DNA from 3 places in the Clostridium lamae genome. Region 2 is predicted to be linked to each of the others. Evidence: a T-box and tRNA genes for the amino acid it is inferred to sense, from the RefSeq annotation. Region 2 holds a T-box; the other regions hold tRNA genes.
The links. A T-box is a leader RNA that pairs with one kind of tRNA and senses whether it is charged. The one in region 2 lies ahead of leuS (leucine--tRNA ligase), so its partner is inferred to be a tRNA-Leu.
Positions count from the first base shown of each region.

Region 1: it has a tRNA-Leu gene. The T-box ahead of leuS (leucine--tRNA ligase) is inferred to sense a tRNA for this amino acid. The anticodon was not compared.
Region 3: it has a tRNA-Leu gene. The T-box ahead of leuS (leucine--tRNA ligase) is inferred to sense a tRNA for this amino acid. The anticodon was not compared.

Region 1 covers NZ_JASCQJ010000045.1:10,697-22,109, forward strand. Annotated here, with positions in the region: gene QK892_RS15730 (ABC transporter ATP-binding protein) at 1-1,729, shown strand, start outside; gene QK892_RS15735 (deoxynucleotide monophosphate kinase family protein) at 1,796-2,311, opposite strand; tRNA gene QK892_RS15740 (tRNA-Leu) at 2,425-2,510, shown strand; gene QK892_RS15745 (DUF3592 domain-containing protein) at 2,695-3,225, opposite strand; gene QK892_RS15750 (serine hydrolase domain-containing protein) at 3,353-4,432, opposite strand; gene QK892_RS15755 (DUF561 domain-containing protein) at 4,821-5,759, shown strand; gene QK892_RS15760 (class I SAM-dependent methyltransferase) at 5,892-6,692, shown strand; gene QK892_RS15765 (GNAT family N-acetyltransferase) at 6,800-7,291, shown strand; gene QK892_RS15770 (hypothetical protein) at 7,318-7,803, shown strand; gene QK892_RS15775 (AraC family transcriptional regulator) at 7,969-8,850, shown strand; gene QK892_RS15780 (helix-turn-helix transcriptional regulator) at 9,049-9,945, shown strand; gene QK892_RS15785 (SDR family oxidoreductase) at 10,059-10,931, shown strand; gene QK892_RS15790 (GyrI-like domain-containing protein) at 10,971-11,413, shown strand, end outside.
Region 2 covers NZ_JASCQJ010000053.1:5,938-17,350, reverse strand. Annotated here, with positions in the region: gene QK892_RS16830 (vWA domain-containing protein) at 1-911, shown strand, start outside; gene QK892_RS16825 (hypothetical protein) at 1,140-1,796, shown strand; gene QK892_RS16820 (methionyl aminopeptidase) at 1,938-2,807, shown strand; gene QK892_RS16815 (HesB-like protein) at 2,891-3,223, opposite strand; gene QK892_RS16810 (rRNA adenine N-6-methyltransferase family protein) at 3,409-4,152, shown strand; gene QK892_RS16805 (TVP38/TMEM64 family protein) at 4,177-4,737, shown strand; gene leuS (leucine--tRNA ligase) at 4,765-7,215, opposite strand; T-box leader at 7,274-7,479, opposite strand; gene QK892_RS16795 (CoA-binding protein) at 7,656-8,024, shown strand; gene QK892_RS16790 (YccF domain-containing protein) at 8,053-8,415, shown strand; gene QK892_RS16785 (hypothetical protein) at 8,454-8,666, shown strand; gene QK892_RS16780 (hypothetical protein) at 8,865-9,359, opposite strand; gene QK892_RS16775 (J domain-containing protein) at 9,393-10,007, opposite strand; gene QK892_RS16770 (DUF5685 family protein) at 10,007-10,903, opposite strand; gene QK892_RS16765 (polysaccharide deacetylase family protein) at 11,077-11,413, shown strand, end outside.
Region 3 covers NZ_JASCQJ010000046.1:131-11,543, reverse strand. Annotated here, with positions in the region: gene QK892_RS15880 (NADP-dependent isocitrate dehydrogenase) at 1-303, opposite strand, end outside; gene QK892_RS15875 (YeiH family protein) at 490-1,500, opposite strand; gene QK892_RS15870 (LysR family transcriptional regulator) at 1,607-2,488, opposite strand; gene QK892_RS15865 (hypothetical protein) at 2,545-2,826, opposite strand; gene QK892_RS15860 (hypothetical protein) at 2,955-3,158, opposite strand; gene QK892_RS15855 (ABC transporter ATP-binding protein) at 3,173-4,138, opposite strand; gene QK892_RS15850 (ABC transporter ATP-binding protein) at 4,141-5,109, opposite strand; gene opp4C (oligopeptide ABC transporter permease) at 5,122-6,048, opposite strand; gene QK892_RS15840 (ABC transporter permease) at 6,062-7,024, opposite strand; gene QK892_RS15835 (ABC transporter substrate-binding protein) at 7,091-8,797, opposite strand; tRNA gene QK892_RS15830 (tRNA-Leu) at 9,375-9,457, shown strand; gene QK892_RS15825 (PQQ-dependent sugar dehydrogenase) at 9,536-10,627, opposite strand; gene QK892_RS15820 (hypothetical protein) at 10,772-11,413, opposite strand, start outside.

The sequences.
Region 1 (11,413 bases), on a different contig from region 2:
GATTAAACTTTTAAAGTACTCAAATTCCTATATAGCATTGATGATAATAGCTGTTATATGCGCTATAGGAGGAACGGTATTTACAATATTAGGGCCTGATAAAGTGAGAGAAATAACAAATTTAATTATGCAAGGCATAATGACTGAAATTGATTTAAGTGAAGTTAGTAGAATAGGTATGATATTAGTAGTATTCTATTTATCAGGTTCATTACTTTCTTATGGTCAACAATTTATATTAACAACAGTAACTCAAAAGATAGCTAATAAGTTACGTAAAGATATTTCAGAAAAAATGAATAAGCTTCCATTAAAGTATTTTGATTCAACTAGTCATGGAGATATTTTAAGTCGTGTAACTAATGATGTTGATACAATTGGACAAAGTATGAACCAAAGTATTGGAACTTTAGTTTCATCTATAATTTTATTTGCTGGTTCATTAATAATGATGTTTAAAACAAATATTTTAATGAGCATAGCTGCTATAGTAGCTACAATTATTGGTTTTGCTCTTATGATACTTATAATGGGCAAATCACAAAAATACTTCTCTTCTCAACAAAAAGAACTTGGAAAAATAAATGGGCATATTGAAGAAATATACTCTGCTCATAATATAGTTAAAGTTTATAATGGTGAAAAAAGTGCTATAGATAAGTTTGAAGAAACTAATACTAGACTATATGAAAGTGCTAGAAACGCACAATTCTTATCAGGACTTATGATGCCAGTTATGGCTTTTGTAGGAAACCTTGGATATGTAGCAGTTTGTGTAGTTGGTGCTACTCTTGCCTTTAATGGTAAAATAGAATTTGGTGTTATAGTAGCCTTTATGATATATATAAGATTATTTACTCAACCATTATCACAACTAGGTCAAGCAGCAACAAGTTTACAATCTGCAGCAGCAGCATCAGAGAGAGTATTCGATTTCTTAGCTGAAAAGGAACTTGAAGATGAGTCAAATAAGATAAAAGTTTTAGAAAATGTTAAGGGAAATGTTGAGTTTAAAAATGTTAGATTTGGATATGATCCAGATAAAATGATAATAAAGAATTTTTCAGTTAAGACTAAAGCCGGTCAAAAGGTTGCCATAGTTGGACCAACAGGGGCTGGTAAAACTACTATAGTGAATTTACTTATGAGATTTTATGAATTAAACTCAGGACAAATATTAATAGATGGTGTGGATACTAAAACTATTACAAGAGAAAATGTTCATGATTTATTCTGCATGGTACTTCAAGATACTTGGTTATTTGAGAGTACAGTAAGAGATAATATAGTTTATAACAAAAAAGGTGTGTCAGATGAAGAGATAATTAAAGCTTGTAAAGCAGTTGGAATTCATCACTTTATAATGACTTTACCTCATGGTTACGACACTATATTAGATGATAAGACAAATCTTTCAGCTGGACAAAAGCAACTTATAACGATAGCAAGAGCTATGATTGAAAATGCTCCTCTTCTAATATTAGATGAAGCAACAAGTTCAGTAGATACAAGAACGGAAATATTAATTCAAGAAGCTATGGATAAGCTTACTGTTGGTAGAACATCATTTGTTATTGCCCATAGATTATCTACTATCAAAAATGCAGATTTAATATTAGTAATGAATGACGGAGATGTTATTGAAAGTGGAAATCATGTAGAATTACTTGAAAAGGGTGGATTCTATGCTGACCTTTATAATAGTCAGTTTGAATCTTATGAAGAATAAAGTAATTAATAGATAGAATTAAGTAAAGGAGTATATTTATATCTTTAAATATACTCCCTTTATTTTTTATAAAATATCTTTAATAATTAAGTCTATTTCTGATATTTCTTTATCTGTGTATGTAATAATATCATAATCATAAGAATAATCATCTAGAGCTCTTTCTGTTGAATGATTATTTTGCTCAGATGTTAAATTATTTTTATAATCAACTCTAGTAATATGAATTGATATTGTTCTTCCTATATTTTTTAAACATTCTATTTCTCTTGGGAATCTTGCATCTGGAATGATAGCAATATCAAAATCATCTTTAACTAGGTTAAGTATTCTAAGTAGCTCATTGATTACAAACAATTCATCTTGAGTTCTCATTTTGTCACCTAATTTTTGAAGTATATCTCTTCCAACTTCATCCTTAAGGCCATTCCAATTATAAACTTGGGTAGCCACCATTTTTAAATAGTCCGCATAATGAATTATAAATACTCTTTTCCCATTAGCCTCAAGAATATTTTCAAGCTTATTTGCAAGTGTGTCTTTACCATGTCCAGCAGGGCCAGAAATTGATATGCATTTCATTAATAGCATCTCCTTTTCTTTTGATATTAATTTTCCTTAAAGATTATAACATAATATAATAATTATATATTGAAAAATATAATATAATAAATTAAAATATATATTATAGATTTGCAGATGTGGCGGAATGGCAGACGCATCATCTTGAGGGGGTGACGGGGGAATCCTCGTGCGGGTTCAAGTCCCGCCATCTGCACCATAAAAAAACTGTTTCAATTAATACTTGAAACAGTTTTTTTTTACTTTTCAGGAATTTATAAAAAGATTACCATGTGAATAACTTTTTATAAATTCCTTCCTTCAGTGTACAAATAGATAAATAGCATATGAGTGCGACTTGGAGCGTATGCGACGGAGCAACGAATATGCTATTTATCTATTTTTTACTTTAAGGAAATTAAGTTATTTGGTAATAGCACTAAACCAATAAATGATAAAGAAATAAATAATATACTTACTATTAAAAAAATTTTTATACAAGGATTTTTGGTAAATCTTAAAACATAACTTTCTTTTGGATTGCTTGGGTTATAATAAACGGCTAATTCACTGCCTATTGGAAATTTATCTATTAATATATTTCTAGAAACATGAGCATTTTTACTAATAACTAAATTGGTGTCTAAAAAGTTATTTTCAATTTCTGGATTAATATTCTTAAATGATGATGATTTAGTAATAATCCAGCTATATTTTAAACGTTGATTATAAGTTACATCATTTACAATATATTCAACGATAGGATAGTATACACCTTTGTTACCCAATAATGTGTACTTAGTAACTTTACCAATTACAATTTGATTAGCTCTTTCTAAAATATTCTTATCTCTATTCTTAAAAAATAGTGTTAATATCAAAAAAATTATCCCTTCAATAAAAAATATAAGAAAAAATAAAATGCTTGTTTTCATAAATCCTCCCACCTTTCTATAACAATTTTAACATATAATTACAAAATTTATCCTTACAATAAAATAAACTTAATATGCAATCACTTTTTATTATTAGTAATCAATATAAAGATACTTTACCTATGATTCACGATTTGTGACTTAGTTCGGTCATTATTTTCGCACCTATGGCAGTCATAGGTATTTTTTTTGAAGGGGAGATATTTGAAAGAATAACTACTCCAATCTTCTTTTTTTTATTAAATGCAATATAGCTATTAAAATTACTCGTTCCTCCGTTATGCCAGATAATATTATTTTTTGTGTCAATAATCCAAGCCATTCCTATTTTATCCATATTTATATTCATTTTTTCATACATAAAATTATTAGAATTTATAGCTTTGAATTCTTTGCTAGTATTATTTATATAATCTGTATTTGAAGCCATATATAAATCTAAATATTTTGCCATATCTTCTATATTAGAGATGATTGCTCCTGCTGGAATATATCCATCATCTTGCTTCCAGTTCCAATAACCTTTTAAATTTCCATTGCAAGTAGCAACTTTTGTATTTTCAAGATTTAAATCATTCACAATAAACTCGTTCATTAGAGTAACAAAGTCTTTGTTATAAACTTTTTCTAAAACTAGTCCTATAACAGAAATGCCAAAATTTGAATATTTAAATTTATAATCTTTATTTTCTAAATCAATATTTTTTACTGAGTTTAGTATATTTTCTTTGCTAATACCATAAAAATCATTATCTTCACTAAATTGATTATTTATCATTTGTTTATCAAAATAATAGGATTTATAGCCGGAAGTATGAGTTATAAGTCTTTCTATTGTAGGATAATACTTATCTTTATCAATATCTAAATATTTACTAATAGAATCGGTAATACTTATTTTGTTTTCACTTATAGCCTTTGAAAGAATTAGAGATACGAAAGTTTTACTAATTGAGCCAATTTCATAATCATATTTTGTATAATCTTCTTGTTTTCCATCTTTACCATAAGTTTTATAATCTATTTCTCCATCTTTTATTATAGCTACGGAAATTTTAGTATTATCATCATCTTTAGTTACGTATTTTATCATATCATTTGAACTCATATTCCCTAACTGATTTAATTGATAGATTTTGTAGATAAATATTATTATTCCAATTAAAATAACTATTCCTAACAAAATTAAAATAACTTTTAAAATCATTTTTTTCACTCCAATACAACTCCAATATAAATTACTATTTTGTAATTAGTTATTAATATAAATATATCACTAATTTTCAATATATTACCTGAATTTAGAAGTTATATCACAATTTATTTAGTTATTGATATTTAGATTTTTTTATTTCGCGTATTATACAGTCCATATTTAACCTCCAAGTACAAATATGTGAATATTATATGAGTATTAATAAAATTAAACATTTCAATATTTACTTAAAATTAATAATAGAACTTTATGGTATAATTAAGTTAATTTTATGAATATTACATAAACTCTGAATTATATTGTATATATAAGGTCTACATAGAAAAAGAGGATAGATTTCTTTGTATAATGGGTTTATGGAAGAATGGGAGGAAAACAAATGAAATTAACAAAAGTATTAGGAATTAAATATCCTATAATTCAAGGAGCTATGGCTCAAATTGCAACAGCTGACCTAGCTTCAGCAGTATCTAATGCAGGTGGCTTAGGAGTTATTGCTAGTGGAGGTTTTACACCAGAGAGAATAAGAGAAGAAATTAGAAGGTGCAAAGAATTGACAGACAAGCCTTTTGGAGTAAATGTAATGCTCATGCATCCAGATAAAGAGGAAATAGCAAGAATTGTTGTTGAAGAAAATGTTAAAGTGGTTACAACAGGAGCAGGATCACCAGCACCATATATGAATATGTGGAAGGAAGCTGGAATAATTGTTATACCAGTAATACCGAATGTAAAGATTGCTAAGAAAATGGAAGCAATAGGTGCTGATGCATTAGTAGCAGAAGGGACAGAAGCAGGTGGACATGTAGGGGAGAGCACTACTTTAGCTCTAGTTCCACAAATTGTTGATGCTGTTAATATTCCAGTAGTGGCAGCAGGTGGAATAGCAGATGGAAGAGGAATAGCAGCTGCATTTGCATTAGGAGCACAAGGAGTTCAAGTGGGGACTAGATTTATAGCAACATATGAGTGTCCTGTTCATGAGAATTTTAAAAATGCAATTTTAAACTGTGGAGATGCAGATACTGTAGTTACAGGTAGAACACTAGGAGCACCTGTAAGAGGGATAAAAAATCCTATGACAATAAAGTTCTTAGAGTTAGAAAAAAAGGCGGCTAGTAGAGATGAGTTTGAAGAGTTAGGAACAGGAGCACTTAGGAAAGCAGCTATAGATGGTGATATGGAAAATGGATCTGTAATGACAGGTCAAATTTCAGGGATTATAAATAAAATTACATCTGTGGAAGAAACTATAGAATCTATGCTTTCAGAGGCCGATGAAGTGTTTAATTCCATAGGAAAAATAAAGCTTAGATAAGTACTAATCAAGGAATTTTAAATTAAAATTTAAGAGTCTATAAAACAAGGGAGCTGTTGCAACAGCACCTTTATTATTTATAGAAATAGGGTATATTTTATTTAATATGTTAGTTTATGGAAGGAAACTGTTATGAATAAAGAAATGAAAAAGAATGCAGATAGATTTACTGGTTTTGCTGACACCTATGAAAGTGCTAGACCTACTATGCCTAAATATCCTATAGATATTATTATAAGATATCTAGGTAAGAAACCAAATAATGTTGTTGATTTAGGATGCGGGACAGGCTTATCAACAAAAGTATGGAATGATTCATGTGAGCAAGTTATTGGTATAGAACCTAGTTTAGATATGCTTAAGATAGCTAAAGAAAAACAGAATAATAAAATTAAATTTATTAATGAATATGCCAATAATACAGGACTAGAAAGTGAATTTACTGATGTTGTTGTCTGCTCTCAATCATTCCATTGGATGGAGCCTAGTTCTACATTAAAAGAAGTTTATCGTATATTAAAGAAAGGTGGTATTTTTGCAGCTATAGATTGTGATTGGCCGCCAGTATCAGTATGGCAAGCAGATAAGGCGTATAATGATTTATATAAAAAAGTTAAAATGATTGAAGCTGATTCACCTGATATAAAGGATACATTTATTAGATATTCAAAAGATAGACATCTTGAAAATATAGAACAAAGTGGATATTTTAACTATGCAAGAGAAATACTCTTTTCAAATAGGGAAAAATGCAATGCTGAAAGGTATATTAATTTAATTTTAAGCCAAGGTAGTACACAGATGATATTAAAAAAACAGCCTACTTTAATTCAAGATGATATTCAAAGTTTTAAAAATGAAATCTATAAAATATTTGAAAATAAGGAGTTTGAAATAGATTTTTCATATTGTATGCGTATAGCAGTTAAATAAAATTACATATGTGAAAGAGTCTATAGAAACTGTGATTTCAGAGGTAAATGAAGTGTTGAGTATAGCATTGTTATATAGTAGTTAAATGAGGGGGTGGGATTAATAAAATGGAATTAAATATAAAGAAAATTAATTATAAAGAAGCAAAAGAAATTTCAAAATGGATTTATAATGAGCCATATACAATGTATAGCATGGATGGAAGTGATGATTGCATAGATGAAATTCTTAATGAAATGTATTTTTCTGCTTTTGATAAAGAAAATAATCTTATAGGTTACTATTGCTTTGGAGAGTCGGCTAAGGTTCCAACAGGAAATGAATTTGGAGTTTATGATTGCAAAGATAGTATAGATATTGGTTTAGGGATAAAACCAATATTATGTGGGCAAGGATTAGGGCTTAAATTTTTATGTGAAGGAATAAACTTTGCTAAGAATAAGTTATTGGCTAAAAGGATTCGTTTAACAGTGGCAAGTTTTAATCAAAGAGCAATTAAAGTATATAAACGAGCAGGGTTTGTAAAAGTTCATTCATTTGAAAGAATTGCAGAGGCGGGAAGAACTGATTTTCAGGTTATGATTAAAGAATTATATTAAATAATATACTTTTGAAGGGGTAAGACATGGGGAGTTTTGGATTTTCTTATATTGGATTGATTTATTTATTAATGCTTTTTATTCCAAACATAATTTGGACAAAAAATATGCCTATAGGTTATAACGAAATAATGACAGAAGAGAATAAAATACTATTAATATTTGAAAGAGTTGGTCAATTTGCTGTAAGTTGTTTAGCAGTAATATTTACAAACTTTAATATCAACAATTTATCTATATGGAGCCTTTGGTTACTATCATCCTTTAGTATTATGATATTATATGAAGTTTGCTGGGGAAGATATTTTAGAAGTAGTCGTACTTTAAAAGATTTTTACGGAAGTTTTCTTGGTATTCCAGTTCCACTTGCAAGTTTACCTATAATGGGATTCTTACTTCTTGGCATATATGGGAAGGTAGTATGGATGATTATAGCTATATCAATTCTTGGAATTGGTCATATAGGCATACATTTGCAGCACCTAAATAATATTAAGGTGAATAATAGATGAGCTTATTGTTATAATATGCATTGGAAAGGTACATTATATATAGTATAAGGTTAGATTTATAATCTACTTAAATGTAAATATTTATTCCGATTAAAGCCGTATAAGAACTATCGGGTATAGAAATTCCCTTCTTGATATACTTTTTTATGAAAGGAGGTCATATTTATGGATTCGCTAAGACAAATGAATTTGGCAATGAAGTATATTGAAGATAATTTAATAGAAACAATCGATTTTATGAAATTATCTCAAATAGCAGCATGTTCAGAGTATCATTTTAGGAGGATGTTTTCATTTTTATCTGGGATGTCACTGAATGAATATATAAGACTTAGAAGGTTAACTTTAGCAGCTACTTTATTACAAAATAAAAATAATAGGGTTATAGATATTTCATTAATGTTAGGTTATGAATCACCAGATTCATTTACAAAGGCTTTTAGAAACTTTCATGGGATTACACCATCTAAGGCAAGAGAAAGCAATGCATCCTTAAAAGCATTTCCACCTATGACTTTCCAATTAAAAATTCAAGGAGGAATAGAAATGAATTATCGTATTGTTGAAAAAGAAGGATTTAAAGTTGTTGGTGCAAAGAAGAGGATTACTCTTATTTATGAAGGGGTAAATCCTCAAATGGATTCTATGTTTGAGGGGTTGTCTATAGAAGATTTTAAGGAATTAAAACAGTTATCAAATATAGAACCAAGTGGAATAATATGCGTATCAGCTAATTTTGATGGGGAAAGAGTAGAAGGATCAAAAATAGATCAATATATTGGAGTAGCTACAAATAAGTCTGTAGACGGTAAATGGAGTGTTTTAAATGTAGAAGCAAGTACATGGGCAGTGTTTACAGTAGTAGGTGATTTCCCAAATACACTTCAAGATACTTGGGCTAGGATATATTCTGAATGGTTTCCTACATCAGGTTATGAATCAACAGGTGGTCCTGAAATACTTTGGAATGAAGGTCCAGACACAAGCAAAAAAGATTTTAAAAGTGAAATTTGGATACCAGTAGTAAAATCTAATAATAATTTGTAAATATATTATAGATTCTAAGAGTTTATAATACAAACATCATTATATTTATAATATAATATGTAATATAGAGAGAATAAAATATTCTAGACTACATTTCTATCAAGTAATTATAGAGTGTAGTCTTTTTAATATATGTTAAAGAATAGAACTCTTATATGTCCACTTTTTAATATAAATAAATTAGGGTTGGGTGATAATATGAAGGGAAATAGGTTATTTGAAATAATATATATTTTATTAGATAAGAAGAATGTTAAGGCAAAAGAGTTAGCAGAGCATTTTGAAGTATCACAAAGAACTATTTATAGAGATATAGAAGATTTATCTCAGGCTGGGGTTCCTATTTATATGACTAAAGGTAAAGGTGGAGGAATAAGTCTTTTATCTGACTTTATATTAAATAAAACAGTTTTATCACAAGAAGAAAAGAAAGAAATATTAACAGCTATGCAAGGTCTTAATGCTGTTAACCAAAATGAGTTTAATGGGGCATTATCTAAATTAAGTTCATTTTTAGGAGGCAATAATGAAAATTGGATAGAAGTTGATTTTTCAAATTGGGATAAAAATAATGACTTAGGAGATAAATTCACATCTATAAAGAACTCTATAATAAATAAAAATTTGATATCCTTTGAGTATTATAATTCTAAGGGAGAATTACTAGAGCGAAGTGTTGAACCATTGAAATTAGTCTTTAAAAGTCAAGGATGGTATTTATATGCCTATTGTAAGAAAAGAGAAGATAACAGATTCTTCAAGCTTACAAGAATGAGTAATATAAAGACTACTTTAGAAAAGTTTACTAGAACTGCTCCTAATAAATTATTTTCAGAGGAAGGTATAGGATATTCTAATAAATTAATACATCTTAAATTAAGAGTAAATAAGAATCTAGGCTTTAGGATATATGATGAATTTCAAAATCATTCTTTAGATGATAATGGTGATTTTATAGTTGATTTAGATTATCCATCAGGGGATTGGCTATTTGGATATCTAATGTCTTTTGGGGAAAATATAGAAGTTCTTAAACCCTTACATATAAGAGAGGAAATAAAAAAAAGACTAATATCTGCTTTAAATAAATATTAATATGACAGAATGGTGTCATATTAAAGTGTATATAATATAACTATAGTTACTGAATATAGAAGTTTAATATTAACTTTTAGACTATAGATTATTTATATAATTGGAGGTAGATTATGAATATAATATTAGGTTCAACAGGACAAATAGGTTCTATGCTTGTTCAAAACTTATTAGAAAAAGGTGAGAAAGTTAGGGCGGTTGTTAGAGATGAAGTTAAAGCTGAAAATTTAAAAAAGATTGGGGCAGAAGTTGTAACTGCAGATTATTTTGATGTAGATGCATTAAAAAAGGCCTTCAATGGAGGAAAAACAGTTTTTCTATTAACTCCTGAAAATCCAGAAAGTAACAATTTTTTAATAGATACAAAAAAAATCATAGATAATTATAGAGATGCAATTTTATCATCAAGTATAACAAAGATTGTTGGGTTGTCATCAATGGGTGCACATAATAAAGACAATACTGGTAATCTTATGGCTTCATATATGTTAGAAAATGCATTTTTAGATTTAGATATTAAGCAGGTGTTTGTAAGGCCAGCATATTATTTTAGCAATTGGATTGGATATATAGATTTAATTAAGGAATATGGAATTCTTCCAACCTTCTTTCCTATTAATATGAGTTTACCAATGATTTCACCAATAGATGTTTCTAAGTTTTTATCAGATGTTATTGTTAATGAAGAATATAAAGAAAGAGTATATGAGATTACAGGTCCAAAGGCTTATAGTCCATTAGAAATAGCAGAAATATTTGAGAAAACTTTAAATAAAGAAGTTAACTTACAGCTAATATTGCCAGAAGAGTGGGAGAAAACCTTATTAGAATCAGGATTTACAAAAGATTCAGCAGAAAATCTTATACTTATGACAAAGGCTACTATTGATGGAAAAGGTGAAAGTGGGATGAAAAATATAATTACTTTGTCAATGGATTTTAAAGAATATTTAGAAAATGTATTGCAAAAAGTACTTATAAAATAGTCTTTTTAAATATAAAAGAAAAGTTAGGGGAGAATTAAGATGGAAAAATTAGATTATAAAAAAGCTTTTAAGGATTTATATTTACCTAAAACACAACCTATGGAAATAACTGTGCCTGCAATGACCTTTATAATGGTAGATGGAAAGGGAAATCCAAATGATAAGGATGGAGAATACCAAGCTGCCATTGAATTATTATATTCTTTATCTTATACAATAAAGATGAATAAAGAATTGAGAGATAAAATAGAAAATTATTTTGATTATGTTATACCACCACTTGAAGGATTATGGTGGCTAAAAGGTGATGATATGGATTTTAGCAAAAAGAGCAAATATATATGGATTTCTATGATAAGACAGCCAGAGTTTGTAACAAAGGAAATATTTGATCTTGCTTGTGAAGAGCTTAAAAAGAAAAAGCCTAATATTGATGTATCAAAGGCAAGATTAGAAGTATATGATGAAGGATTATGTGTTCA
Region 2 (11,413 bases):
GCTATAAAATTGAAAGAGTAAATAAAGAGTATAGTGCTAATTTAAAAGAAGATAAACCAATTGAGGTTTATGCTGAAGAAATTGAGAAAGCAATTAAAACAAGATTATCTGAGAGCATTAAAGATGAAAAAAATAATGATATAGGTGATATGATAGATATTTCTAAAGCACATGATGTATGGGAAGAAAGTACACTTAATCAAGATGCTATAAAGGATATGACTAAGAAAACAGCAATTAGTTCGTATAATGGAAATGCACCTAAGGATATAGTAGGAATAATAAACTCTTATACTGAAAAAGCGGAAATTTCTTGGCAAGATTTACTTAAGAGGGTGATACCATCTTTAAGAGCTGGGGAAAAGAAAACTATAATGAGAAGGAACAGAAGACAACCTGAAAGGTTAGATTTAAGGGGAAGCCTTCCTAATAATGTTCCAGAAGTTATTGTAGCTTTAGATATAAGTGCTTCTATGAGCGAAGAAGAGTTTAATAAGATACTAATTGAAGTATTAGAGATTACTAGAACTAGAACAAATAAAATTACTGTAATAGAGTGTGATAATGAAATAAGACGTATTTATGAAATAAAATCTAAAAATGATATTAAAAAAAGATCAGCAAAAAATGGATCAACAAAATTCTCACCAGTATTTAAATATATAAGAGATAATAAATTAAGAAATTCTGTACTTATATATTTTACAGATGGAGTTGGAGAGAAAGAGTTAGAAGTTAAACCATTTAGACCTAATACAATTTGGGTAATAACTGGAGATGAAGATTTATCTTTAGAAAAGCCCTATGGAGAGATAAAAAGAATTTCTACAAATGTAAAAAAAGGTGAAGGTGGAACTGCTGGACTAGAAATGATAAAAGAATATCAACAAGAGCATGGTAGATATTTCTAATATAAGTATCTAAAAACTAGAAAATTAATAGTGAATAATCAGTTATGTAATTTAAAATAAAGAGAAAACCTATTAAAGGAGGTTTTCTCTTTATTCACATAGTTATTAATTTCTTAACATTTTAGTTTAAATTTATATAAGAATAATTGGGAAATTTATCCAATGGAGATATGAATACTAGAAATGTTTTATAATTTATGATATAATACGTCAATGTGGGGGTGTTTTATGAAATCTTTTAAAATAAGCAAGAATGCCAGTATATTGATTATAATTTTTGTTTTGTTTTCTAGTTTACTCATAAACGTTTACACTTCAATAATGAATTCTAGGTATAAAATATTAATAGGTAAGGAAACTTACAAGAGTATTGAAGAAATTAGAAACAGAAATGAAAGCTCACTAAGTACATTACAACAGTGTATTAAAGCTAAAAGTGTTAGTAATGAAGAGTTATTAGCTTTATATAAGAATTATAGTTCAATATCTAAGGAGTTTATAAATCTTTGGGCAAACTATAAGGAATACGGAAATGAAGAAATAATCTCATTAAATAAGAAATCAAAAATTTCAAATGAAGTTCCAAATGAGGTCTATTCAAGAGTTGAATGTCTATTATTTGAACATTTAAATTACGAAATGAAAACTCATTATGATAAGATCCTTTTGGAGGGGGAAGTACTAGATAACTTTACTGAAATATATAATATGAGTAATGAACTTAATACTTTTTATAATAATTTTAATGAAGTTAATATTAAAGATATAGATGATGATAAAAGAGAAATTACTTATATAAAAAAGGAGTATTGGATAGATATACTAAAGGGGATAAATTCTGTTATAGAACCTTATGGAGATTATGAATTTATACTTAAAGGATAATATATGGAGATTAATAAACTATAAAATAAATAGTGTATTAATCTCCCTTTTTCTTTTATTTGTGATATATTAAATATATAGATGATAAATAATACTATATAGTACATGGTAAAAACAAAGATAGTATTAAGGAGGTAGTTTATGGATTTAAATAGAAATGACCAATGTTGGTGCAATAGTGGCAAGAAGTATAAAAAGTGTCATTTAGAATTTGATGAGAAGTTAGAAGCATTAAGATATAAGGGATATGAAGTACCAACTAGGGATATGATAAAAAATCAAGAGCAAATTCAAGGTATAAAAGAAAGTGCTAAAATTAATAATGCTGTATTAGATTTAGTTCAAGAAAAAATAGAATTAGGTATGAATACAGAGGAAATTGACAAATTAGTTCACGATTTCACTGTTAATAATGGTGCAGTACCAGCTCCACTAAATTATGGTGGATTTCCTAAAAGCGTATGTGTATCAATAAATGACGTTGTTTGTCATGGGATACCAAGTGAAGATACTATATTAATGGATGGAGATATAGTTAACGTAGATGTATCAACTATTTATAATGGATACTATTCTGATGCATCAAGAATGTTTATGATAGGAAATGTAGCGAAAGAGGATGAAAGACTAGTTAAGGTTGCTAAGGAATGTTTAGATAAAGGATTTGAAGCAGTTAAGCCTTGGGGATTCTTAGGGGACGTTGGGGCAGCTATACAGGAACATGCAGAAGCTAATGGTTTTTCAGTTGTTAGAGCTTTTGGAGGACATGGAGTTGGTATAAAGTTTCATGAAGATCCTTTTGTTGCCCATGTTGGCAAAAGAGGAGAAGGAATGGTTTTAGTTCCTGGAATGGTATTTACTATTGAACCAATGCTTAATCAAGGAGATTATGAAGTTTTCGTAGATGAAGATGACGAATGGACAGTATTCACAGAAGACGGCGGTTATTCAGCTCAATGGGAATACACAGTTTTAGTTACCGAAGATGGAGCAGAAATAATTGCGTGGTAATAATGTATTATTATCAAAAATAAAAAACTCAAACTTTAAAGTTTGAGTTTTTTTGGTTTATGTTATCTAATTATTGTTGATAATTAGTGACATCCGCCACCGCAAGATCCACATCCGCCGCTTTCACTTTCAATTACAGGCTTTAGAGATAAACCTCTTCCTTCATTTTCTTCAGTTGAAAGTAGCTTGAATCCACCGAATTCATCAACTAGTTTTTCTTCTACAACGAAAACTATATCGTTAACTTTTTGAGTAACATCTCCATCTTTAGCATCGTCAACAGATATATTAAAAGCAGGGCCACTGCAACCAAAACCAGCTAAGTTAATTCTAATGCTATAGTTATCAACTTCATTTTCATCTAAGAAGTCCTTAAATTCTTTGTATGCTTCTTCACTTAATAATATTTTATCCATATTTACACCTTCTATTTCTAAATGATAATTTATATCACTAGTATAACATAGTAGCTTGAAATATCAAGAGTTTTTTGATGTAAAATAAAGTGAATTTTAATAAATATTTATTGTCAATAGATTACAGTATAAATATAATAGTATTTATAAGCAGTTTATACTTATTAGGAAGGGAAGTTTTTATTTTGAAGCCATATGATAAGAAGTACGTAAATGAAAAAATTAATGAATATAATAATTCTATATCCTTAAGAAGGATTGGAAATTTTGAAATAAAGAAGTTTAATAATAATAGTGAATATATAGATGGATATATGTATAGGAAAAAAGGGAAAAGGGATTTCAATGTTTTAGAACTACATGGACCAGATAATATTTGGATGAGGATATCACCTTTAGAAATAGAAAGTTCATACATGTTTATAAAGTATGCTAAGGGAAAAGTTGGAGTGGTTGGATTAGGTCTTGGATATGTAGCCCAAGAGCTAGCTAAAAAAACAGATATAGATGAAGTAGTAGTTTATGAAAAAGAGAAAGATATTATAGATTTATATAATTCTAACTTCGAAGAAAATGAAAAGATAAAAATAATAAATAAGGATGCTTTCGAAGCTGAGAGTGAAGACTTCGATTATTTTTACGTAGATATTTATGAATATAAGCTTAAAAGTAGAGTCGTAGAGGATTATGTAAAATTTAATAGACTACATAAAATAAAAGAGTATTTATTTTGGGGATTGGAGCATTTCCTTTTAAGTTGTAAATATGAAGAAATAGTATGGGTGTACATTCCAGAGTTATGGATGGAAATAAGCAAAAAAATATTTGGTGCAATGCAAGAATCAGATTTATTAAAGCATTATAGACAACTTGATGAAAAATTAGTAAGCAAGGTTCTAGCTGGATTTAAAGAAGCCCTAGATGATTAAAAAGGATTTGGTTAGTTTGTATTTATGTTTGATTTAGATAGTATTGTTAACTTATTTCAACAGTATAGCATGTACTCAGTACCTATATCTCTTATTATAAGCATTATTATTGCTTTATTAGGTATTGTTCCATCTATATTTGTTACTGGAGCAAATATAGTGTTTTTTGGACCTATTTTGGGGTTTATAATATCATTATTAGGAGAAGTAATAGGTGGATATATAACTTTTATAGTCTATAGATTAGGATTTAAAAAGAGTGTAGAAAATATAAAGAATAAACATAGATTATTAAATGCAATAGTAGAAGGGGAGGGGAATAAGGTAGGTTTCTTAATCTTTGAAGGAAGATTAATACCTTTTATACCTTCGGGACTTGTAACTTTAGCTGCTTCAATAAGTAATGTTAATGGTAAGATTTTTACTATAGCGACTTTCTTTGGTAAAATTCCGTCTATAGCATTAGAAGCTTTAGTTAGTTATGATTTAATAAATATTGAGCAAAATTATATAAGATTAGTGATAACCTTATTTGCAATAGTTTTATTATATTTTTCTTTAAAAAAATTAAAATTTAATAAATAAAAATAAGGCACATAATGTGCCTTATTTTTATTTAACTACTATATTTACTAATCTTCCTTTAATAACTATAACCTTAACTATATTTTTGCCTTCAGTTGCAGCTATTACATTTTCATTAGCTAATGAAGCAGCTTTAATTCCTTCTTCATCTAAATCAGTAGGAACATTTATCTTAGCTTTTATTTTTCCATTAACTTGGATTGCAATTTCAACTTCATCCTTAACTAAAGCTTTAGGATCAAATTTTGGCCATTCTTGATTAAAGATTGAATAATCTAATCCTAATTGACTCCACTCTTCTTCAGCAAAGTGAGGAGCAAATGGTGCTAAAATCTTTAAGAAATCAATACAAGTTTTCTTTAAGAATTCTAAGTTCTTAACATCTTCTTGTAAGTACTTAGATAAAGCATTTACAAATTCCATCATTCTTGCAATTGCAGTATTAAATTGCATCTTTTCAGCATCTTCAGTTACACCTTTAATTGCATTGTGTAACCAGAAGTTTAATTCTTTTTCTGCTTTATCAACAGTAGTTTTGCTATTATCACCTTTTTCTATTGCTTCTCTTGCAGTTTCAAGATATCTTTCAATTCTATCTACAAATCTTGCCACAGATTTAAGACCATCATCACTCCAAGCGCCACCTTCAACATATGCAAAACCAAACATTAGATACATTCTAAATACATCTGATCCATATTCAGAGATATAATCGTTTGGAGAAATAGTATTTCCCTTTGATTTGCTCATCTTTAATCCATCTGGTCCAAGTATTAATCCTTGGTGAGTTAAAGATTTAAATGGCTCATCAAAGTCTAGGTATCCCATATCTCTTAAAGCCTTAGTTATGAATCTAGCATATAATAAGTGCATACAAGCATGTTCTGGGCCACCAACGTATTTATCAACAGGAAGCATTTTATTTACTATATCCTTATCAAATGCTTTCTCTGAATTATTGCTATCAGGATATCTTAATTGATACCAAGATGAACAAACGAAAGTATCTAAAGTATCAACTTCCCTCTTAGCTGGCTTTCCACACTTTGGACAAGTTGTATTTACGAATTCATCACATTTAGCAAGTGGTGATTTTCCATCTGGTGCAAATTCAACATTGTATGGAAGTTCAACTGGTAATTGATTTTCAGGTACTGCTACAGTTCCACAATCTTCACAGTGTACTATTGGAATAGGAGCTCCCCAGTATCTTTGTCTAGATACAAGCCAGTCTCTTAATCTATAATTAACCTTTGCAGAGCCTAATTCCATTTTAGATAACTTCTCAACAATTTTTTCTTTAGCTTCTTCAGTTGTAAGTCCATCAAATTCACCAGAATTAACTAGCTTACCATATTCACAATATGGTAATTCATTATTTTCACCATTTTTACTAGTTATAACTCTTTCAATTGGTAAATTGAATCTAGTTGCAAAAGCAAAGTCTCTTTCATCATGAGCTGGTACAGCCATAACAGCTCCAGTACCATAAGTTGCTAATACATAATCACCTACCCAGATAGGAACTTCTTTATTATTTATAGGGTTTATTGCATAAGAACCTATAAATACTCCAGTTTTTTCTCTAGATAATGATTGTCTTTCTATATCAGATTGCTTTTTAGCTTCTTCTTTATAATTTTCAACAGCTTCTTTATTTTCTGCTGTTGTAAGCTCATCAACTAATGGATTTTCAGGAGCTAAAACTACATAAGTTACACCGTTTAGAGTATCAACTCTTGTTGTAAATACATCAAATTTTAAATCTGAATCTTTTACTTTAAATGTAACTTCCGCACCAGTAGATTTTCCTATCCAATGCTTTTGCATAGCTACTGTTTTTTCTGGCCAATCTAAAGTGTCTAATTTTTCTAATAGTTCATCAGCATAGTCAGTAATTTTTAAGAACCATTGAGTTAAGTCCTTCTTAGTTACTTCTGTAGAACATCTTTCACAAAGACCTTCAACAACTTGCTCATTAGCTAAAACTGTATTACAAGATGGACACCAATTTACAGGAGCCTTCTTTCTGTATGCTAATCCTTTTTCATATAATTTTAAGAATACCCATTGAGTCCATTTATAATAATCTGGGTTACAAGTTATAACTTCATTTTCCCAGTTAAACATAGCACCCATTGCTTTTAATTGTTTTTCCATAGTTTCAATGTTCTTATCAGTTGAATCCTTTGGATGAATTCCAGTCTTTATTGCATAGTTTTCAGCTGGAAGTCCAAATGCATCAAACCCCATTGGTTGGAATACATTATATCCTTGCATTCTCTTCATTCTAGCCCATGAATCAACAGGTCCATAATTAAACCAGTGACCTGCATGTAATTGGCTACCTGAAGGATAAGAGAACATTTCTAATACATATAATTTTTCTCCATCTTTATTTGGGTCGAATTTATAAAGATTAGTTTCTTCCCACTTATCTTGCCATTTTTTATCAATGGAAGTTCCGTATTTAGCCATTATTAATCCTCCTCTAAAATAACGTTTGTAAAAAAAATAAAAAAATCCCTCATCTCATTTAAGAGACGAAGGATATATTCGCGGTACCACTCTTATTAGAAAATAAAAATTTTCTCACTCAAAAATATAACGGGGGATTCCCCGTACTTGCTTTTAACAAGTAAGCTCATAGGCAAGTTCTTATAATTTATACACTGTTTTGCAGCAACCAACAGCTCTCTTAAGTATAGAATTTATAATACTACTCCTAATCATAGCAAAATATATAATTTTAATATACTCAATTATATATTCTATTATATTATAAGTCAACATTTAGAGAAGAGTTAAATTGAATTATATTAAAGGGATAGAAAATTATAAAGAGGTTAATATATTAATTGATTAAAATGTAATAGTTGTATATATTATAAATAAAGAATAGATTATAGGAGGTTATTATGGATATAAAGGAGTTAATTAAACTTAAGAATTGGGTTGTTATTGGCGATGTTAGTAATGAGTCAAAATATGCCTATAAGATACTAAATAAATTTGATGAAAAAGGTTATGCAGTAAGTGGAGTTCATCCTAAAGGCGGAGAAGGAATATATAAAACAATCAAGGAAGTTCCACATAATATTGATGCAATAGATTTATGCATAAATTCAAAATTAGGAATCGAATATATGAAAGAGGCTAACGAGTTAGGAATTAAGAATGTGTTAATACAACCAGGTGCAGAAAGTAAGGAAATATTAAATTACTGCAAAGAAAATGGTATAAATGCTATAGAAAATTGTGCATTAGTTCAATTAAGAAGTTTATAAATAAGTAATGTAAAAAGGTAGGATTTTTATGTCGTGTTTAGGAAATATTATATGGATTATTTTTGGTGGTTTTTTTAATGCTTTAGGATGGTTTTTTATCGGATGTTTATGGTCTATAACTATAATTGGGATACCTATAGGAAAACAATGCTTTAAAATGGCAAGGCTACAATTAGCTCCATTTGGAAAAGAAGTAGTTACTAAAAATGATGATGGTGCGAGTTTATTATTAAATATACTTTGGATTATTTTTGGGGGATTTGAACTTTGTATAGCTAATTTAATGAGTGCATTATTTTTATGTATTACTATTATCGGAATTCCATTTGCTGTTCAGTCTTTAAAGTTAGCAAAATTATCTTTAATGCCATTTGGTAAAGAAATAGTATAAATTATTTTGAAAATAAGATATGGTTAGGGGAGAGAATTTTGAATAGTGATGAAAATAGAATTGTTTTCAATGAAATAAAAACTTATGAGGAAGCTTATTTTTATAACTCTGATCCAATTGAGAGAATTAAATATGAAAAAAGTGAAGTTAAGATTGAAAAGAAAAAAAGTAAATTTTCAGAAAAATTATTAGAAGGTATAGGTGAAATTGCCGAAGGGATTTTAGAACTTGTATTTTCTTTCTTAGATTAAAAATAGGGATGCTTTGAATTCTTCTATGTTCTAGGAATAGATGAAAATAAAAAAATGACTATTAAAATATATATTATATTTTTCATAATTCCGAATGAAATGAGGAATTATTACCTTCAGTATAGAAAGGGATAAATATCATATGAGAGCGACTTGGAGTTTACGAGGTCGTACCGAATATGATATTTATCCCTTTATTTAGATTTTTGGATGAATTCTTTCTAAATAGAAAGATATTAATAATGTTAATGCATAATCAAAAACTAAAAAAACTACTTGTGCTAGTATCCAAAATAGCTGAATAGGAAGTTTAGTTATTTCTATTGCAATAAATGATTTAAATACAAAAAATGATAAGAAGAAAATAATATTAAAAAATATTATTTTTATAAGTATCTCTAAAGGTAGCTTATTTATCTTTTCTATATAGAATTTTACTATTCCATAAATCCCAAAAAATAATATATATAAAAGTATAATATTTATAGGAAGTATGAAAAATCCTAAAATAGACGAAGCTATATATACTAAAATAGCACTTTTCATTGAGCCTCTAATTAAAGCTACTGGTATCAAAAGAGAGGCTAGGGTAAGTATACTTATTGTACTAATAGGTAATAGTAGGTTTAAGTATAAAATGACGATTGTCAAAGCAATTAATATTGCACTTAAAGTAATTTCTTTAGCTTTCATAGATAAAACACCACCTAAGATTTCTCTCTTATTTTAACAACATCCTATTAGATCTCCGCCCATACATTCACACAGTGAGTCTAAACACCAAAGGTTTATACAACAATCACAAGTGTTTGCTGAAGAATTACCTGTAGTTCTATAATAGTTACCACTGTATGATGAAGTTCTTTGATGTAAAGAATTTAATGTTTGTCTATACTCAAAGTTATTAGGATCCATGTTAACAGCAGTTTGAATATGATTTAGACCAGCATCAAACCAGCCTTTATTAGTTAAAAGCACTCCATATAAAAAGTTCCATTCTGCGTTTCTGTTTTGAATTGAATTTAATCTTCTTTCTGCTTCAGCAAAATTTCTTGATTGAATTAATCTTCTTATTTCAGAGAACGTATAGCTATCATTAGAATTGCTATAAGAATTATTACTACTAGAACTATTATAATAATTATTTTGATTATTATCAGCATTCTTAGTTAACATATCATATGCGGTATTAATCTCTCTCATCTTTTCTTCTGCTAAATCTTTTAGAGGATTATCACCATATTGATCAGGATGATATTGTTTAATTAAATTTCTATAAGCTTTTTTTATTTCTTCTTGACTTGCACCTGGCTTTAAACCAAGAACTTCATATGGATTCATTATTTGCCACTCCTTTTATCTTCTCTAGTATTATTGGAAATTCCTAGATATTTGTCCATCATACCTAGTTCCAAAACATTTTTTAGTATATCTTCATTCCTTTTTAAAGGTAATCTTGCTAATATTTCTTTACAATTATATGAACAGTTAAGTATTGTAAATTCAAGTCTATCTTTAATAGATGATAATAGCTCTTCATAGGAGCTATTATTATTGTTGTATAAATAATTAATTGGATTAAACTTATTAGCCTTCATATCTTTTTGTAAGTCATCAAAGGCATCAATTAAGTATATCCATTTACCTAGTGTATAACCTAAGCTATATAAGTCATTCCTTAATTCGATACAATCATTAACCAATTCTTTGGGATAAGCTTTAAGAATATTACCTACTATGTCACTAAAAGGATGGCATATCTCATCTATTGAAGAGAAATTTTTATTGTTCTCAAGCTCTCTTAAAATTTTAAGATTAGTTTTGATTATATCATTTATTTCATCGATAGATTTATTTATCTTTTTTTGATAAGGATATAGTACTTTTTCAAGAACTTTACTTTTAATATCATTATCATCCTCTATATCATCTCTTATTTTATGATAATAAAGTGTCAAATTCATTGCAGCTGCGTATTGAAGAGCATCATTATTCATAACAACTGGCTTTTTGTCTTTAGGATGAACTATACAACGTTTAAGTTCGAAATCTGGCTCTTTTGTTGATAGTGAATCTAAAAGTACAGCTAGAAACGTCATGTCATAGTTTAACACCATTCTAGGTAGATTACCTGCACCGCTTTTTATATGAAGGCATAATCCACAATAATAACTTCTAAATCTTGTAAAATCCTTTACTTTAAGCTCTGCTTTTAGAGGAGTTACGTATCCAAACAATAAAAAACACTCCTTAAATAATAGTTTAGATTTATTATACAAAAATAAAATATCATAAACAATGATTTAAGAAAAAATAACGAAATATTAATAAATATACAAATTAAAAATTCATTGACATAAAAATGGTAAAAATGTATATTTTTCTTATACTTATTAAAGGAGAGAAAATTATGAAAAACTTTTTTAGAGTATCTTTAGTAATAATATTATTTGTAATTATATTTTTCGGGGGAAAGTACATTTATGATAATAAATTTAAAAGTCAAGATATGGAGGACGCTAATAATATAATTGCAGAAGATAGTGGTGATAATGAGGATGAAGAGATGGACATTCAAGAGGATACATTAGAAGAAAAGGATGACAACTATATAACTCTAGATAAAAATTCAGTGAGGATTCCAATACTGATGTATCATTCAATTTCTGATGCTGATCCTAACAATAATTTATTGGTTTCAGTAAAACAATTTGAGTTAGAAGTTGAATGGTTAAAGGAAAATGGAT
Region 3 (11,413 bases), on a different contig from region 2:
AGACCTTATAGTTCCATTTGGACTTTTCCACATTTCCTTTAAATTATATTCTTTTACTCTTGCAGAATTTGGAGTTATAGTTGCACATTTTACTCCTACTCCATATTTCTTTATAGCTTCTGCTGCTAAAACAGTAACTTCATCATTGGTTTCATTTCTATGTTCTAATCCCAAATCATAATATTCTGTTTTTAAGTCAATGAAAGGATATAACAATTCATCTTTAATAATGCCCCATAAGATTCTTGTCATTTCATCTCCATCCATTTCAACTAAAGGATTTATCATTTTAATCTTTTCCATTATTAGCCCCCTATCTAAATTTTTAATAAGTCAATTATACATTATAAGATAATCTTTTACAAATATCTTTTATATTTGAAACTGTTGTATTATAGCACTTATAACTTAATTGAAACCAATAAAAATAAAGCATGCAACGATGTTGTCTGCTTTATTTTTAAATGTACATTATAATATTAATTTATTCTAAAAGAAAATGCTAATAAGAATTATTACAAGAATTACTTGACTAACTCCAACTGCTCCCCCATATAATATAGCTCTAGGACCTTCTTTTATTAAATCTGAAATTTTAACTCTCATTCCAATCCCAGCAAGAGCTATTATTTCAAAATTCCCGCTTATCCATTTAAAAATTTTAGAAATTGATTGTGGGATAATTCCAATTGTATATAGTAAACACATTATAAAAAATCCAGTTATGAACCATGGAATATTTATTTTCCTTTTTTTCTGATTTTTTATATAATTAATATTTTCCTTTTCTTTTTCATTATTGTTTATATTTATTTTTTCATATACTAAAACTACAGCAACAAGCATTACTATTCTTATTATTTTAAATACAGTAGCTAATTTTACTACATCATCAGAAACAAATTTTGCTGATCCTATAACTTGCCCAACAGATTGAAGTATTCCCCCCATCATGGCAGATGTTTGTAAAACTTCATGATTATATAGTTTTAAAGTTATTGTTGGTAATAGTATCATAAGTATTGCTCCAATAACATTTACTATAGTTATGGCAATGCCCTTATCAGAATCCTTTGCATTAATTACAGGAGCTGTTGCTCCTATTGCAGAAGATCCACAAACTGCATTACCTGATGCCATAAGTAAACAATACTCCTTATTAAACATTAACTTTCTTCCTAGCCAATAGGTTAATAGTATAGTGATTGTCATTTGTAAAACAATAAAAATAAGTCCACCAAATCCTAATGATAAAATTTCACTTAAATTAATATTTGCTCCCATTAATACTATTGCATAATTTAAAAGATCCTTTTCTGCAAACTTAGTTCCTTCATTATACTTTTTATTTTTAAACAAAGTATTTCCTGCAAATATTCCTATAAATATTGCAAAGCTTGCTGCACCTACTGTTGTAAACTTTTTTCCTAGAATTTCTGATGCTATTCCAATAATTATACAAATAATAATACCAGGTAATATATGCTTTATTTTATTCAAATTAAACACCTCAATATCTATTCGTTTTATATACCTGAAATTAATTATATGTGTTATTTACATAAAATAAAAATATTAATATTTTATTATTATAATAACTATTTACTTATATATGTTTCTTTGAATATTCAATAAACGTTTTCATATTATTAGAAATAAACTTATCACTATGTAAGATCAAAAATAAATCTCTTTCTATTTTTCCTTCATTTAATCTAAACATATATAGTTCTTTACTTTTAATTTTATCTCTAACAACTCTATACGAAAGACATCCTACACCTAAGTTTGCTTCAACAGTTTTTTTAATTGCTTCGGTGCTACCTAATTCTAAAAAAGTATTAAATTTTATATTATTTTTCTTAAGAAACATTTCTGTATGCTCTCTTGTACCGCTTCCTTCTTCTCTCATAATAAGCTTTTGTTTTTCAAGCTCTTTTCCTGAAATCTCTTTATACTGCCTAAGATTATTTTCTTCTCCACAAATAAATACCAGCTCATCTCTCCATATAGCTTCTTTCGATATTTCTTCTGAATTAATATCACCCTCAACAAATGCGAAGTCAACTTTATTTTCTAAGATTAACTTTTCAATATGCTTGGTATTCCCAATTATTAGAGATATTTCGATATCTTTAAATTCACTAGAATACTCTCTTATTATTTCAGGAAGTATATATATTCCTATAGTCGTGCTTGCACCTATTATTAACTTTCCTTTCAGATTTAGATTTATATCTCTAATAGTCTTTACACTTTCTTCATATAAATTTAGTATTCTTCTAGTATAATTTAAAAAAACTTCTCCTTCATGTGTTAAATATATCTTTTTGCCTATTCTATCAAATAATTTCACTTCTAATTCTGATTCTAATTCATTTATACTTTGACTTATTGATGGTTGACTTATGTACATTTCTTTTGCAACCTTGGTCATATTTAAATGTGTTGCAGTTTCATAAAATATTCTAAGTTTTCTAAAATTCATTTTTCCCTCTTTTAAACATTATAAAAACTCAGCAAAGGCTGAGTTTCTACTCAATTTTATTTATCTACATCCTCATAATCTACGTCAATAACTTCACTATTAGAATTATCAATACTCTCTACCTTATTGTCATTATATGATTTATACTGATATGTAGAGTTATTTGCTGATTTAGTCCTTTTTTTACCATCTATATATCCCTTAATTTTAAAAATTATAAATATAACTATTAGTACTGGAATTAGGAAAATTAAAAGATTAAGGGCTAAATAACCAACAATCCCAATTACTAATATAGAACAAATAATATAAATCCAAGTCTTGATTCTATCATTCATATTAATATACCTCATTATTATTAATAATATTATTTTTCTCCACCTTGGACTTATTATACCATAGGTAAGTTATTATTTCAATAAATGATATTATTTATTTCTTTAAAAGGTTATATATACTGTTTGTTTTATACTCCCCAAATAAATAAGAGTAATTTAGCAAATACCATAAATATTATCATAACCCCAAATACTATTGGAAAAATAATAATATATTGTGAAAACATTATAGATACCAATTCTTTAAATTTAGGTTTATCATTAAATCTTTCACTATCATATTTTTTAATTTCTCTTCTATTATTCTTTTTTTCATTATTTATTTTAAACATTATTTCCCCTCACTTTAAACCAAGTGACATGCTACAAAATGATCTCCACCAACATTTTTGTATTCTGGTTCTATCTCCATACATCTTTTTTCTGCATATGGACATCTTGTGTGGAATTTGCATCCCTTTGGTGGATTTGATGGACTTGGAATATCACCCGTCAATATAATTCTATTTCTTTTAACTGTTGGATCTGGTAGTGGTATAGCAGAGAAAAGTGCTTTTGTGTATGGATGTAATGGATTCTTATATATTTCTGCCTTAGGTGCCTTTTCTACTAAATTACCAAGATACATTACTCCAACAGATGTACTTAAATGTTCAACTACTCCTAAATCATGAGAGATAAACATATAAGTTAAATCCTTCTTTTCTTGTAAATCAGATAAAAGATTTATAATTTGAGCTTGAATAGATACATCTAAAGCTGATACAGGTTCATCTAAAACCATAAAAGATGGATTTAAGGCAAGTGCTCTTGCAATCCCTATTCTTTGTCTTTGACCACCTGAAAATTCATGTGGGTATCTATCTATTTGATATTCAGCTAGTCCACATATTTTCATAGTTTCAAGCACTACATCTCTTGCATGATTTTTAGAAACCATTCCATGATGAATAAGTGCTTCTCCTATTGATTCACCAACTGACATTCTAGGATTTAAAGAAGAATATGGATCCTGAAAGACAATTTGCATATCAGTTCTTAGTTTTCTTAAATCATTTTTCTTTAAATCATGAATATCTTGACCTTTATAAAATACATTTCCTTCCGTTTTCTCTAAAAGTCTAAGTACCACTCTACCCGTAGTACTTTTTCCACATCCAGATTCACCAACAATACCTAAAGTTTCACCTTTATTTATTGAAAAACTTACTCCATCAACAGCTTTTACATTCCCAACTTTTTTTTGCATTATTCCACCCTTAATAGGGAAATACTTTTTTAGAGATTCAACTCTTAAAATTTCTTCATTCATTCTTATTCCCCCTCGTACTTAAAGCATGCTACTTTATGCCCTTTTTCTATAAATTTCAATTCAGGCTGACCTACTTTACACTTATCAAAGCAAAATTCACATCTATCACTAAAATAACAATTATCAGGCATACCTATTGGACTTGGTACTTGCCCTGGAATTGAATATAATCTTTCTTTATATTCATTTAATATAGGTTTAGATTTTAATAAGCCAACTGTATATGGATGAGTAGGATTAGCAAATATAGTCTTAACAGGCCCTTCTTCTATTACCTTTCCAGCATACATTACAACAACATAGTCAGCCATCTCTGCAACAACTCCTAAATCGTGAGTTATTAATAAAATTGACGTATCTATTTTTGTTTTTATATCTCTCATTAAATCTAATATTTGGGCTTGAATAGTAACATCTAGAGCTGTTGTTGGTTCATCTGCTATCAATAGTCTCGGATTACAACTTAATGCCATAGCTATCATTATTCTTTGTCTCATTCCACCGCTTAATTCATGTGGATATCTATCTACAACTTTTTCAGCATCAGATATTCCTACTAAAGAAATCATTTCAATTGCTACTTTTCTAGCTTCCTTTTTGCTAACTTTTCTATGTAGTATCACTGATTCCATTATCTGTTTACCAACAGTAAATACTGGATTTAAAGATGTCATTGGCTCTTGGAATATCATAGATATTTCATTACCTCTAATACTTCTTATTTCATGATCAGATAGCTTTAGTAAATCTTTTCCTTCATAAAGAACTTCACCATCAACTATCTTACCTGGGGAATCAACTAACCTCATTAAACTCATAGCTGTTACACTTTTCCCACATCCTGATTCACCAACTACACAAACTACTTCACCTTTTTTAATCTTGAAACTAACATCATTTACTGCTTTTACCGTCCCAGCATCTGTGTAAAAATACGTTTTTAAATTTTTAAACTCTATTAAATCATTCATAATTAAACCTCCTTACCTCTTTAGTTTTGGATCAAGTGCATCTCTTAGCCCATCACCTAATAAATTGATAGCCATAACAGTTAAGAAGATAAATATTCCTGGTGGTACCCAAAGCCAAGGTCTTTGCATTAAATCAATAAAGTTATTTACAGATTGAATCATATTACCCCATGAAGCTGCTGGAGGTGCAACTCCCATTCCCAAATAACTTAATGCTGATTCTGTCATTATAGCAGAACCTATATTTAAAGTTGCTGATACTATAATTTGTGGAACGACATTCGGAATTAAATGTTTGAAAATTTGTCTTGAATCCTTAAGTCCTAAAGCTTGTGCCGCTTGCATAAATTCTTGTTCTCTTAGTGATAAAATCTGGCCTCTAACTAATCTAGCTATACTTGGCCACGCTAAAAGCCCAATAATTAACATAACATAAAAAATTCTTACGTCTGAGCTTACATTTAAATCTGACATTATAGCCCCTAAGATGATTAATATAGGTAAAAATGGTATGCATAAGAATATGTCAACTATTCTCATAATAACAGTATCAATTTTTCCACCATAATATCCAGCAATGGCACCTAGTGCTCCACCTATAATTACCTCTATAATAACAGCTACAAAGCCAACTAAAAGCGATATTCTTCCTGCATACATAAGTCTAGTTAATATATCTCTCCCTAATAGATCAGTTCCTAACAAATAATATCCACTAGGCGGTTGCTTTTTCATAGCAAAATTCATTGTGTCAGCAGTATATGGTGTAAATAATGGACCAATAAAAGAAAATAATACCATAAAAATTAATATTCCAAGTCCAACCATAGCTAACTTATTTTTTCTAAGTCTTCTAATAACCATTTTCCATGGAGATAATGATTGTGATTTATCTATAATAACTTCTTTCAGTTCATTTTTTTCTAATTTAGTATTCATAACCATTCCCTCCTTACTTTAATCTTATTCTAGGATCTACTAAAGCATAAGTAATATCAGATATTAAACTTCCAAGTAAAGTAAGTATAGCAACTAACATATTGAAGGCCATTAAAAATGGAAAATCTCTAACATTTAAAGCATCAAAAGCTATTTTACCAATTCCAGGCCAAGCAAAAATTGTTTCTGTTATCATAGCTCCAGTAAATAATCCTGGAAGTGATAATCCAAGTATTGTAACTATTGGAATTAAGGCGTTTCTTAAAGCGTGTTTATATATAACAACAGATTCCTTTAATCCCTTTGCTCTTGCGGTTCTAATATAATCTTGTCGTATAACTTCTAACATACTTGTTCTTGTATATCTCATTAAAGATCCTACTTGTAATACAGTAAGCACTAAAAACGGTAAAACCATATGGTACAATACATCCATAAAGTACTTAATTCCTGTAGCTGAGCTTCCAGTAGTAGTCATTCCACCTACAGGGAAAATCCTAAAATCAAAAGCTAATAATTTTATAAACATAAGTCCTAAGAAAAACGAAGGAAGCGATATTCCAATTAGTGCTAAAACAGTGAAAAACCCATCTACAAATGAGTATTGTTTAGTCGCTGATACAATTCCTATTGGAACAGCAATTAAAATACTAGCAACTAAGGATGCTAAGGCTAGAAAAAATGAATTCCACACATAGGTGTTTATAACACTTACAACTGGTTGCTTAAATTTTAATGAATCTCCTAAATTTCCAGTTGCAGAGTTTTTCATCCATGTTATATATCTTGTGACTACAGGTTTATCTAGACCCATACTTTCTTTTAATTCTTGTTTTTTCTCTTCTGTCATATTTGCATTTGCTTTACTACTAACATAATCTCCCGGAGCCTTTGCAATTATAAAAAATACAATAATAGACACTCCAAATAAGACTACTAGCATTTGCAGAAATCTTCTAACTATATAAGTTATCATTTTTATCTCCTTTCTATAATTAATAGTGCTTAGCCTAATTAATTATAGGCCAAGCACTTGTAAAATTTATTCTAAAGTTAATTTATAAAGACTTTGCCAGAAATCTTTATATGGAGTTATTTCATTCTCAAATCCCTTAACTCTTGAGTTAACAGCCCACATATCTCTTCTTTGATATAAGTAGATATATGGAAGATCTTCATTAAGAACATTATATAATTCTTTATAAATTTCTTTTCTCTTTTCGATATCTGTTTCTTTCACTCCTGCAGCTAATAATTCATCAACCTTAGCATTAGAGTATGAAATTTTATTTTGAGCTCCACCAGTACCAAATACACCAGTAGAATCTGCTGCAGGCGTTAATCCCCAAGCCATGAAGTACATTTCAACACTTCCATTATCAACCTTTTCTAATACTCCGTTAAATTCCATTTGTTCTGCTTCAAACTTAACTCCAATTTCCTTATAGTTTGCTTGAGCAATTGGAATTAATGCATCATTAACAGAATTTGGACTACTTGCAGTAAACTTAATTTCAAGTTTAACTCCATCTTTTTCTCTTATTCCATCAGAACCAACTTTCCAACCAGCTTCTTCTAATAATTCAATAGCTTTTTCCTTATTGTATTCATAATCATTTTCACCTTCAGCGTAAGCCCATGATAATTTTGATTGTGGTACATTAATTACATCCGCAAATCCACCAGCATAAACAGCATCAACAACTTCTTTTCTATTTAATCCATATGCTAAAGCTTGTCTCACTTTTTGATCTTGGAATTTAGGATTAGTAAAGTTAAATCCAATATATCCATATCCATTAGTTGGGAATATGTGCAAGTCTAGGAATTGAGAATCCTTTAGAGCTTGAACATTATCTTGGCTAACTGTTACCATATCCATGTCAATTTCACCAGTTGTAAGCATTTGCATTCTTGTTTCTTGTGAAGTAACCTTATAAATTATATTTGGTATATTTGGCTTTCCTAGATGATAGTTTTCATTAGCTACTAAAGTAACTTCTTGACCAGCTACTGTTTTAACTAACTTATATTGTCCTGCTCCAAGTGGAGTCTTATGGAAGCCTTTAATATAATCTAAGCTACCTTGTGTATAATCCTTACCATAATAAGCTTTAGATAAAATACCTGCTGTAAAATCATATATAGCATCTGCATTTACTTCTTCTAAAGTAAATTCTATATTCTTATCATCAATTATATTAATACCTTCAATAGTTGATGCTGTACCTTCTTTATATGCTTTTGCACCTTTAATTTTTGTTGAATTAACAAAGTCTGTTGGTCCATCATAAGTTGCATCTGAGCCTACTATATATGTGAAAGCTACATCTTCAGTAGTTAAAGGTGAACCATCAGAGAACTTTAATCCATCCTTTAATGTAAATGTATATTTTAATCCATCATCTGAAATTTCATACTTTTCAACAAGAGCTTCTACTGGCATACCAGCTCCATCAACTGTTAGAAGTCCTTCAAATACAGTATTTGTTATATATACATCATATGCTGACTCTGCATAAAGTGGATTAAACACTTCTTCTGGTGCATCTATACCAACAACTAAAGTATCCTTTCTGTCTGTTACTGGATTTTTACTTGGATCAGCAGCTGGAATATATCCTTCTACTGCACTACTTGTATCTACTGGTGTTGTTGTCGTCGGTGGTGTTTCTACCTTCTTACATCCACCAAGTACTAACACTCCTGTTAAAGCTAATGTTAGTACAGATATCATTTTCTTTTTCATTAATATTGCCCCCTCTTCATTCTCCTTTTAAAATAATTTAAGTAAGTATTAAAAATTATTATATAATTCCCTGTTATTAACCTCCTTTTTAATAATTTCTTATTCTACTAACAGCGAATATTATTTATTTGTTTTGCATATTTTTAATTAATCTATTCATTTGTATATATAGATATATAGATTAAAATTATTAAAAGAAAATTGAGATTTAACACATTAATCATGCAAGATCATTAGTAGTTTAAACTCAACTTCGCTGTTATATTTATACAAATAATACCTTATTATATATTCATTGTCAATGCATATTTTAGCAATTATTTAAAAATACTTATATTTTTTTGATATATAAAGATATAATCGCTTGTAGTATCTAATATTTATCAATAAACATGTCACTTTTCTTTGTTTTTATCAATTGATAATATATATTATATATTAATTATTATTGTATATTATATTTAACAATTTTTTTATTATGCCTATGAGTGCAAATATTTTTAATATTACTAAATTCTTTCTAAAAATTTTTACTTGCTATTTTAATCCAGCTCTGATATAATAATTTTTGCAGTCAGTCGGCATGGCGGAACTGGCAGACGCACATGACTCAAAATCATGCGGGAAACCGTGAGGGTTCGATTCCCTCTGCCGGCACCAAGTATATTAAAAATGGATTTATCAGTAAGTACCTAAACTTACTGATAAATCCATTTTTATTTTCATCATTATCTATATTCACCTCGGGCTTAATTTAATAATCTTATCATCCCCTATATTAACATTACCTCTTCCGTCCTTATTACTTGTTGTAATGTAAATTGATCCATCTTCTCCTTCAATCACTTCACGTAATCTTCCATATTTGTTTTTTAATAATAATTCTATGTTATTTACAACAGTCCCCCCTTGGTCTAATGATATAACAAGTAACTGCTGTCCACGCAAATTAGAAACTAACAACTTTCCTTTCCAAGGTCCTTTATTTAAAAACACTATTCCTGATGGTGCCCATGTTATATTACCACTATTAATTAATGGTCCTTGTGCTTTAATTTTATTAGAAATTTCATCTCCTTGGACTATTGGCCACCCATAATTTGTACCTGGCAATATGATATTAATCTCGTCATGAGCTGTTTGTCCATGCTCAGATTCATATAATACATTATCTTGATTCCATGTTAAACCTTGTGGATTTCTGTGCCCTAAACTATAAATTAAAGAGTTGCTAATTGGATTATCTTTAGGAATACTTCCATCTAATTCTATTCTTAATACTTTTCCTGCCAAACTATTAACATCTTGTGCTAAAGCAGAATTCCCAGCATCTCCTGTTACTATATATAATTTATTGTCCTTTCCTATCTTTATGCGTCCTCCATTACGAGTTTCTGCCCCTGGAATTTTATCTAAAATGACTTTGTCAATGTTGGCTTTATTATCGCTTTCAATCAATCTAACTACTCTATTATAAATTTTATTTTCTTCTAAATAAGAATGCATTACATAAATATATTTATTCTCTGAGTGGTTTGGATCTAATACAATCCCAAGTAACCCTGCTTCCACTCTATTTACAAAAGGTGAAGTGAATTTAATTAATGGTTCTAGGTTAAGTTTACTATTTTCAATTATTTTAATCGTACCTGACCTCTCAGTAAAATATATTTTACCTTCTTTACTTATATCTATCGCCCATGGAATATCTAGATTTTCTGCTATAACTTCTATTTCATATGGAAATTCACTCGCTGAAGATAAATCAATTTCTATACTCTCTTTCCGTAATAACATACTAGATAGTACTCTATATATTATTCTTTTCATAGAAAGACCCTCCAAATAATAAATTTATTTATAATATAAATATGTATTGAAACATTTATTTTGCATTGTATATTTAAAAAGTTTTTTTATTTATAAAAAATAAGAGTTGAAATTCTATCCAACTCTTAATATTATTTTATTTATCTAAGGATTATGTCTATTACCTCTATCCGGCTTTTGCTCAGGCTTTTCTACTGGATTTTCAATTGGATTTTGTTCTGGTGTTTCACCAAAGTTTTCTTCTTCCCCAGGTGTTGGAGGCTCTTCTACTTCACCTTCTGTATTTTCATTAGGATTTTCCTCTGGAATCACTTCTGGAGTTTCTATTACTTCACTTTCTGGTATAACTATGGGTGTTTCTTCTGGGGCTGAAATTAAACTTGAATCATCATATTCTTCATATGTATCGCTGAACTCATTAGATTCAGCTGCATTTTCTTCTTCTATACTTTTTAATACTTCATTATACAAATTTTCGTAATATATAATATCATCATCAATGTTACCATTACTAATACTTAAATCTATGTTTTCATCTAATTCTCTTATCTTGTTTATTATCTCATCTAATTTATTTTTCTTCAGATTTTCCTCTTCAATAGCTTTATTAACTTTACTGCTTTCATTAAGTTCTTTCTTTTTAACTACTTGAAAAGCTAAATTTTTGTTGTTTAAGTTATTCGAATAAATTGACCCAGAAATAATGACTCCAATTAAGGATACTAGTAGAAATATACATATTCCTATCTTTAATCTAAAGTTATTATTAACTAAGTCTATAATTCT